One region of the Mesorhizobium sp. WSM4823 genome, then DNA from elsewhere that is predicted to be linked to it. Evidence: riboswitches for the same ligand, from Rfam matches in the RefSeq annotation. Region 1 holds a riboswitch; each other region holds the start of a gene.

Region 1 (2,195 bases):
CTCAGCACATAGATGCGGTCGGACAGGAAGACTGCCTCGCGGACATCGTGGGTGATCAGCAGGACGGTCCAGCGGTGCCGGTCCCACATCGTCTGAAGCCAGCGCTGCATGCCGGTGCGCGTGAGGGCATCGAGTGCGCCGAACGGTTCGTCGAGCAACAGCATGGCGCGGTCCTGCACGACGGTGCGCAGCAGCGCGGCGCGTTGGCGCATTCCGCCCGAGAGCTGTGCGGGATACTTATGCTCGAAGCCCGCAAGGCCGAATTCTCCGAAGAGCGGTGCTACTTTGCTGCGGGCCGCCTTGCGGGACATGCCCTGCACTTCAAGACCGAGCGCGGTGTTGTCGATAACCGTGCGCCAAGGCATCAGGGCATCGCGCTGCGGCATGAAGGCAAATGGTCGTCGCGCTTCGGCCAGTGGCCGGCCGTCGAAGTCGACCTCGCCGCCGTAGCCGTCGAGATCGCCCGTCAGCAACCTGAAGATCGTGGATTTACCAGCTCCGGAGGGCCCGAGGATTGAAACGAATTCGCCCGCCTCGACATGCAGGGTGATGCCGGCAAGCACGTCGACATCGCCAAGACTCTTGCTGACTTGGCGCAGCTCCAGCCGCCTGCTCATGGTTTTCGTGCGGTATCGAGCCGCTCCCATGGCATGGCGGCGCGCTGGATCAGCACAGTCGCGGCAAACAGGGCCAGCGTGAGCAAGGCGCTGACCAGCACAGCCGCGAGCACGAGATCGGGCCGGAAATTGTTCTTGGCGTTGAGCATGTAGATGCCGAGCCCTTTGGCCGCACCGGCATATTCCGCGAAGATGGCGCCCACCACTGCATAGGTGATCGAGATGCGCAGTCCGGCAAAGAAATAGGGCAGCGAGGAGGGCAGGCGGGCCAGCAGGAAAATGCGCATGCGCGAAGCGCCCATCGAACTTAGAAGCGCCGAGATATCCCGATCGGTCGATTCATAACCCTGCACCAGCGCGACCAGCATGGGGAAGAAAGTCACGAGCGCGACCAGCATGATCTTCGGTGCCAGCCCGAAGCCGAACCAGAGAACGACCAGCGGGGCGATCGCCACCAGCGGCAGGGTCTGGCTGATGATGAACACCGGGAACAGGGCGCGGCGCAGCAGCTTGAAGAAGTCGATCAGCACCGAAAGGATGAAGGCAACGGCCAGCGAGCAGGCAAAACCTGCCAATGTGGCGCTGATCGTCGGTATGGTGTTGTCGAATAGCGCCTGGCGCTGCTGGATGACCTGGGCGAGGACACGTGAGGGTGTCGGCAAAGTGGTGGGCGAGATGCCCGAGATACGCGCATAGAGCTCCCAAGCCAAGACCAGCATGCCGACCGACAGCAAGGCCGGTCCAATCTTGGCGAACAAGACCGCGATTCGCGGTGCGGCGCGGAAGGGCTGGGACATGCGGGACCTCCGGCGCGAGATATCAGCGCGGGGTCGGGCTGTTGGCCGAGACCGCGATCGTGACATGGCCCTCGAGCGGGCCGACGAAATCGCCGGACATCGGAAAAAGAAAGATCTGTGCGCCAGAAAACATCGCCCGCCTCGCTCCGCTGGTATTATCCAGATCAGCTCTAGGGTTTACGGGCTTGCAGCCCATCTCTCAGCCCCGACGATACGGAGCACCCCTGTGGATGGCGGCAATTAAACAGATAAAGCGTGGGGCTGCAAGTCTGCGTCCAGCGTGAAACCTCAGGTGAGAGTTTGAGGTACCGTCAGGGACATTTGAGCAAAACAGAAAAGCCGGCATCCTGTCGAGATTTGGGAAAAGGCATCGGTCGAGCGGATGTTTTCCGTTCGTCGCCACCATTATCGATGCCGCGCGTTTGATGAATTGTGGAAGCGTGAAGATATAATTGCATACGTTGTAGGCAACGGGTTTCTCTATCGCCAATTGCGACCCGCGCCTCGGAGAGCCAAATGCAAGAATTCATTCTTTTTGCGATCGTGGGGTTTGTAGCCCAAGCTGTAGACGGGGCTCTCGGCATGGCCTATGGGGTGGTTTCCTCGACGACACTACTGGGGTTTGGCGTGTCTCCTGCGCACGCTTCGGCGTCAGTTCACGCGGCTGAGCTGTTTACCACCGCAGCCTCAGGTTCGGCTCATCTCTATCACCGTAACATTGACTGGAAGCTCTTCTGGCGGCTGATGCCATTTGGCGTGCTCGGCGGCGTTCTCGGCGCTT
Region 2 (2,195 bases), on a different contig from region 1:
GTGCTGGTGCAGGGCTCAGACAAGCTCGGCTCGCTCGGCCACGGCTGGACCTATTCGGCGCATCCGATCTGCGTTGCCGCCGGTGTCGCCAACCTTGAGCTGATCGACGAGATGGACCTGGTGGCCAACGCCGGCGAGACCGGCGCCTATTTCCGTGCCGAACTGGCGAAAGCCGTCGGCGGCCATAGAAACGTCGGCGAGGTGCGCGGCGACGGCATGCTGGCGGCAATCGAGTTCGTCGCCGACAAGGACGACCGCGTATTCTTCGACGCCTCGCAGAAGATCGGGCCGCAGGTCGCGACCGCTCTTGCGGCAAGCGGCGTCATCGGTCGCGCCATGCCGCAGGGCGACATTCTGGGCTTCGCGCCGCCGCTCTGCCTGACGCGCGAAGAGGCCGACATGGTCGTCTCGAAGACGGCCGATGCGGTGAAAAGCGTGTTTGCCAATCTCTGATCGTCGAGCCTTATGTGTTATCGCTTGTCCTTCTCCCCGGGGAACAGGGTGAAGGACAAGCTCCAACACTGACGACCCCTTTTTGGGGGTCGGACGAAGGAATAAGGCTACCGAGGGCTCGGGCTGTTCGCCGACACGGTGAGATCGAGCGCGACATGGCCTTGCGGTGCGCCGAAGCGGAGGAAGGCCTCCGACAACGTCGCGAACACCGGCCCGGCATCGCCCCTCAGCTTGGTGCAGAAATTCTTCGACCTGTCGAAGACGCCCGAAGTCTTGAGAAATTCGATGCAGCCGTAGATCTCGTCCATGTGATGGCCCTCGCCGAGCGGATAGAGCGAGAACTGCGCGGCGACCTCTTGTCCGAGCTTTTTTGCACTGTCGACATGGACCCGCGCTGTGTCGATGCGCTCGGCCAGGGACAAATTATGGCTGCTGCCGGAAATCGGCGTACAGATCGGATCGTCAGGCTCGCCCGGACAGCCGCGCGACACCGTTGCCGACAACACGCAATGCACGCCACTTGCCGCCGCCGATGCGAACAGATCGCGCATGGCCGGGAAAAGCTGTTCCGGCGGACCGACGATCAGCGTCGAGATGTCGTCGGTTTCGATGCGGAAATTCGGGCGATAGGGATCCATCGCCGAAAGCGCCCCAAGGATGACGCCGACGAAATCGTCGCACATCGGATAGAGGGAAATCTGTGCACCTGAAAACATGGTCGCCTCGCTCCGCTGGCATTACCCAGATCAGCTTGAGGGACCGAGGGCTTGACACCTTCCATCTCAGCCCCGGCAATACGGAGCGCCCCTGTCGATATCGGTGGACGTAGCACCGGCGCAAAGGATGTTCAAGTATGATCCAGTGCCAATCGCAACGCCCATTCAGCCTCTGCCTTCGGGTGGCCTGTTCAGCCCTGTGACCCGACCTGTTCGGCGGCTTCGAGCGACCTTTCAAACGCGTCGACCATCTGATCGACCTGAGGCTCGGTGATGATCAGCGGCGGACAGAAGGCCAGCGCGTCGCCCATGTTGCGCGAGATGACGCCGTTCTGCTGCAGGAAGCCATTGACGAGCCCGCCCAGCGCGCCGGCGGTCTGCCACGGCGTCTTGTTCGCCTTGTCGCCGACCAGTTCGACTGCCGCGATCAGGCCGACGCCGCGTACCTCGCCGACAAGCGGGTGCGAAGCGAGGTTGCGCAACCGTTTCTGCATATGCGCGCCGACCGTGCGCGCATTGCCGACAAGATCGCGCTCCTCGATCAGCTTCAGGTTTTCGAACGCGACCGCCGCTGCGACGGGATGGCCGCCGCCGGTGAAGCCGTGCCCGAAGGTGCCGATGCGATTGCTTTCGTCGGCAATCGGCTCAAAAATCTTTTCGTTGATCAGCAGGGCCGAGATCGGCAGGTACGACGAAGAAATCTGCTTCGACAGCACCATGATGTCGGGCCTGATGCCGAAGGTCTGCGAGCCGAACATCTCGCCGGTTCGGCCAAAGCCGCAGATCACCTCGTCGGCGACGAGCAGGATGTCGTATTTCGACAGGACCGCCTGGATCTTCTCCCAATAGCCCCCCGGCGGAACGATGACGCCGCCGGCGCCCATGATCGGTTCGCCGAAGAAGGCAGCGATGGTGTCCGGTCCCTCGGCCAGGATCAGCCTTTCCAGATCGTCGGCAAGCCGGCTTGAAAACTGCTCTTCGCTTTCGCCCGGCAGCGCCTCGCGCCAATGGTGCGGCGTCGACGTG
Region 3 (2,195 bases), on a different contig from region 1:
ATCCCCGCAGCAGCTGGTGTCGGTCGAATATTCCAAGGTTCTATCGGCGCCTGTCGCGAGGTTTTCCGGGCGTGAATTTTCGATTGGGCGATGCGTTCGCGCTGAGTGGGGTCTTGGCGGAGCAGGGCGGGAGCAGTTCGACTGTGTCATAGGCAATACTGAGCTTTCAGATGGAGCAGCGCAGAGCCTTGCTCGAGGATTTGCTGGCCCGCATCCTTGCTGGAAGACCCGTGATGCAAATCACCTAACGGTCCTTTGTCACCAGTGATCAAAACGCCGGACCGATAAAGTGTCTCACCATGATTTCGTCGTTCGCAACGTTCCGCCTGCACAGCTGTGGACCTACAGACCAGCACTCTTACGACGCAGGGAATAGGGGAGCTTTTCGCAAGTCACCGCTCGGATAGGGCGTCATGTCTGGGACTAGACCAGGATCGCCTCCCAGACTTGATCGGAGCGTTGGATATGTTCGGCACGATCAGCTTTTCGGCCCCGAAGTCCTTCGATCCGGCAAGCGCATCGAAAACATGTTGCTTGGCTTGGCGCACGCTCGCTTCCAGCGACGCTCCAAGAGCAAGTGAGGCCGCGACTGCGCTGGCCATCATGCAACCCGTTCCGCGCATCTCACGCGGCCAGCGGGGCGCCTCGAACCGAACTGCAGGTTGGTTCGGCTGCCCAAGCACGTCGACGCAACGCGTTCCTTGTGCATGGCCGCCCTTGACGAGTACGGCGGCCCTCACCGTCCTCGATAGCTCTTGGGCCTGACGACAAGCCCCTTCTTCGTCCGCGATCGGTGCCGATCCGGTCAATCGAGCCAGCTCGACCAGGTTGAGCCGGCAGATCGGCATCAGATCACGAGTCAGCGCGTTGATGGCATCGGCCGCTTGCACCGTCCCTACGCCAGAATGAACTGGATCAGGTTCAACGGGTCACTGCGCCGCGAAAGCCAGCAGTATCTCAGCCCCTTGCCGGGACTCCCCTGGTGAATGCCCTAGGTTGAACGGGCCTGCGCTATCTTGTCAAGCAGGTTCGGGCGCCTTGGGCCGGCGGTGACGGCCGGCGGTTAATCAAACCGCGCGGGAGTTCGCGCATGCGTGGGCCAAAATCACGCCCCGGACACCAGCGCGGAATGGCCAAAGCCCCATTCGCCTCGTCAACGATGGAAAAACTGTACTGGCCGTGCGTGTCAAGATCGACCGAGTAGCTCAAGCGGTCGCGTATGCGGTTGTCCTGGTCGAGACGATCCGCGGCGTCAGCGAGGTGATCTGCGATTCGTCCAGGTAGACGGAGTTGCAGACAACGCTCTGGTCGTCTGGCTGGCAAGTGCGAGCCGCCGCTCCGTTGAGATGCAGCACCGTGAGCCGCGCTCGCCAAGAATGACATAGGTCGAAATCCGCGCACCGGAACTCTTGTTCCATATCTCCACGAACTCCATCGGCAGGATTCCGGCTGCTTCGCAGTGGTCCGGGTCCAGCGTTATCGATCCATGGTAATTGAGGTACGCTTCGGTGACATGGATGCCGTGCAGCTTGCCGGCGACAAGTTTTCGCATTGGTCTGTTGTCCCTTCACCTTTAAGATACGGTCGAATGTCCCTTGGGGCCGCCCAAAACGGGGGCGGGCTATATCCCGACGACGAGAGCGCCGCCGCTGAGACCGGCGCCTGCCGGCCCCTAGGATCGGAAACATCCGCATCTGCTTAGGCGGCGGAGAGATCGCTTAGCTGTTCAACGCTCTTGCCGTATTTGCGCCTGTAAGCGGCAATGAAATCGTCGTCGCTACAGATGCAGCGGCCGCTGGAATCTTTGGCCTTCGGATCGTGCAAGTGAGAGCCAAGGGGGCGCAGAAGATTCACCCGAGTGCTCGTCGTCGAGCTCCTGGGAAAACCCGCACTATGTTTGACCAGCTCCGCGGCAAGCATTATCCCGGCAAGCGCTGACTGAAAGGCCATCGGAACCACGGTTCGAACGAGGCGACTTCCATCACTGAGCTGGAACACCAGACCGCCGCAGATAGCCTGCTGATAAAAGGAGCGCAGGGGCTGGCCAACAAACGGGGCTAGCGGTTCAAACGGCACATCCATTGCTGTAGCCACCCGAGCTACAAAGTCGTTGGGAACTCCGGCATTGGTCTGCAGGAGCATTTTCACCTCCTCGTGTGCTTCCGGTATTCCGAGTTCCTCGGCAATCAGCTGGT
Region 4 (2,195 bases), on a different contig from region 1:
TGCGGAAGAGGTAGGAATCAAAGGCCGACGCGGCGCCGGACAGGTCGCGCGCGCCCTCGACGATGAGACCGGCAAACGCACCGCCGATCAGCAATGCGATAGCGGCGAGCGCGAGGGTGCCGGCTGTGACGCGGGAATCCGATGATGGCGCGCGTTGCACGCTAGACCACCAGATTCGAGATTCTTAGCGAGGATTGCGTTCCTTCGCGCCCCCCTCTGTCCTGCCCTCTTTGCCACCACTTGGCATCTCCCCCACGAGGGGGGAGATTGGCAGGTTCAGCGCTCCGCTCATTCCGGCAATGTCGGAGATTGGCGAAAGCCGGCATGACGGCCGATCTCCCCCCTTGTGGGGGAGATGCCAAGTGGTGGCAAAGAGGGCAGGACAGAGGGGGGCGCCGTAGAGTGATCATCGTCAATCAGAAGCTACTTGCTCATCACCGCCAGCCACTCGTCGACCCAGGCCTTGCGGTTGGCGGCGGCCTCTTCGGGGCTGAACAGCAAGGTCTTGGTTGGCTTGACCAATTTGTCGAAGGCCGGGTTGAGCGGCTTGTCGGTCTTGCCGGCGGGGAACATCCAGTTGGTCTCAGGAATGACATTCTGGAATTTCGGCCCGGTCATGAAGGTCAGGAACTTTTGCGCCAGCGGGTTCTTCGCGCCTGACGTGGTGATGCCGGCGACCTCGATCTGCAGATATTCGCCCTCCTCGAAGGAGGCCGCCTGATAGCGTTCGGTGTTCTCGGCGACCATGTGATAGGCCGGCGACGTGGTGTAGGACAGCACCATCGGCGCCTCGCCCTTGGTGAATAGGCCATAGGCCTCGCTCCAGCCCGGCGTCACGGTGAGCACCTTTGCCCTGAGCTTGGCCCAGGCTTCCGGCGCCTTGTCGCCATAGACCGACCTCACCCATAACAGCAGGCCGAGACCGGGCGTCGAGGTGCGCGGATCCTGGATGACGATCTTCTCATCGGCATCGCCCTCGACCAATTCCTTCAGGCTTTTCGGCGGGGTCTTCAGCTTTTCGGTGTCGTAGACGACGGCGAAATAGCCATAGTCGAACGGCACGAAGATATCGTCGCTCCAGCCGCCCGGCACTTTGACGTCCGACACCGGGCCATGCGGCGAAAACAGGCCGGTGGCCTTGGCTTCCACCGTCAGATTGGTATCGAGGCCGAGCACGATGTCGGCCTTGGTCGCGGCCCCTTCCAGTCTGACGCGGTTGAGCAGCGCGACGCCGTCGGCGACCGCGACGAATTCGAGAGAACAGCCGCATTCCGCCTCGAACGCCTTCTTCACCGCGGGGCCTGGACCCCACTCGGCGGTGAAGCTCTCATAGGTATAGACGGTGAGTTTCTCCTGCGCGGATGCCGGCCCGGTGCCGGCGAGAACGGATGCCGCAAGCAGCATTGCCGAAACAAGAGAGTATAAAAGCGTGCGCATCGGCGCCTCCTTCGTTGGCATTGAAAGGAATTGAGGCGTCGGGTTGTCCGAAACGTCTAATCCCTCCGCCGGTACAAACCGGATCAGGTTCAGCGGGTTGGCATGCTTGCCTCTCAGCCGGTCCGCGAAGATCGCGTCCAGCACCCCGTTAGAGCGCTTCGACACATAGGCCCGCCCCAAGTGCTGCGCAAGCGGAAGTTTGCCGGGCATCCAGAGCGCGGCCTTCCGTTTCGCAAGCAGGGCTGGTAAGGGCCACGCATATGAGCAAATTCACAATCCTGCTTGGCGGCGATCTTATCCGCACGCCGCTGCTCGACCGCCAGGTCGAAGGCTCCCGTGTCATCGCCGCCGACGCCGGCATGAGCCATGCCCGGACGCTGGGCCTGACGCCGGAACTCTGGGTCGGCGACTTCGATTCGGTGCCGGCGGATTTGCCGGACGTGCTGGCCGCCGTGCCCCGCCAGGTCTTTCCCGCAGAAAAGGACAAGACCGACGGCGAACTGGCTATCGCCGCCGCGCTCGACCGTGGCGCCACCAGCCTCGTGCTCGCCGGTGCGTTCGGCGGCAAGCGCACCGACCACGCCTTCCTGCACCTGGCGCTCAGCGTCCGAATGGCTGAGGCAGGCATAGAGGTGCTTTTGACCAGCGGCGGCCAGGAAGGCATTCCCTTGCTTCCCGGAAAGACCGGCTTCGACTACACCGACGGCACGCTATTTTCGATCCTCGGCTTCTCCGACCTTTCCGGCCTGACCGTCTCC

The links. A riboswitch is a leader RNA that binds a small molecule or an ion and turns the genes downstream of it on or off. The one in region 1 is predicted to bind thiamine pyrophosphate.
Region 2: it holds a riboswitch for thiamine pyrophosphate, as region 1 does, so the genes downstream of both, AC0L26_RS19675 (YkoF family thiamine/hydroxymethylpyrimidine-binding protein) here and AC0L26_RS00440 (ABC transporter permease) in region 1, are expected to answer to the same signal.
Region 3: it holds a riboswitch for thiamine pyrophosphate, as region 1 does, so the genes downstream of both, AC0L26_RS22055 (bifunctional hydroxymethylpyrimidine kinase/phosphomethylpyrimidine kinase) here and AC0L26_RS00440 (ABC transporter permease) in region 1, are expected to answer to the same signal.
Region 4: it holds a riboswitch for thiamine pyrophosphate, as region 1 does, so the genes downstream of both, thiB (thiamine ABC transporter substrate binding subunit) here and AC0L26_RS00440 (ABC transporter permease) in region 1, are expected to answer to the same signal.

What each region holds. Positions count from the first base shown of each region.
Region 1 covers NZ_JBVVQL010000001.1:107,627-109,821, forward strand. Annotated here, with positions in the region: gene AC0L26_RS00435 (ABC transporter ATP-binding protein) at 1-617, opposite strand, end outside; gene AC0L26_RS00440 (ABC transporter permease) at 614-1,414, opposite strand; TPP riboswitch at 1,538-1,650, opposite strand; partial or broken gene AC0L26_RS00445 (sulfite exporter TauE/SafE family protein) at 1,931-2,195, shown strand, end outside.
Region 2 covers NZ_JBVVQL010000007.1:241,419-243,613, reverse strand. Annotated here, with positions in the region: gene AC0L26_RS19680 (aminotransferase) at 1-453, shown strand, start outside; gene AC0L26_RS19675 (YkoF family thiamine/hydroxymethylpyrimidine-binding protein) at 561-1,169, opposite strand; TPP riboswitch at 1,160-1,272, opposite strand; gene AC0L26_RS19670 (aspartate aminotransferase family protein) at 1,361-2,195, opposite strand, start outside.
Region 3 covers NZ_JBVVQL010000009.1:153,732-155,926, forward strand. Annotated here, with positions in the region: gene AC0L26_RS22055 (bifunctional hydroxymethylpyrimidine kinase/phosphomethylpyrimidine kinase) at 393-890, opposite strand; TPP riboswitch at 875-991, opposite strand; partial or broken gene panD (aspartate 1-decarboxylase) at 1,111-1,552, opposite strand; gene AC0L26_RS22065 (E2 ligase fold family C protein) at 1,699-2,195, opposite strand, start outside.
Region 4 covers NZ_JBVVQL010000003.1:308,665-310,859, forward strand. Annotated here, with positions in the region: gene thiP (thiamine/thiamine pyrophosphate ABC transporter permease) at 1-160, opposite strand, end outside; gene thiB (thiamine ABC transporter substrate binding subunit) at 424-1,437, opposite strand; TPP riboswitch at 1,481-1,595, opposite strand; gene AC0L26_RS10210 (thiamine diphosphokinase) at 1,698-2,195, shown strand, end outside.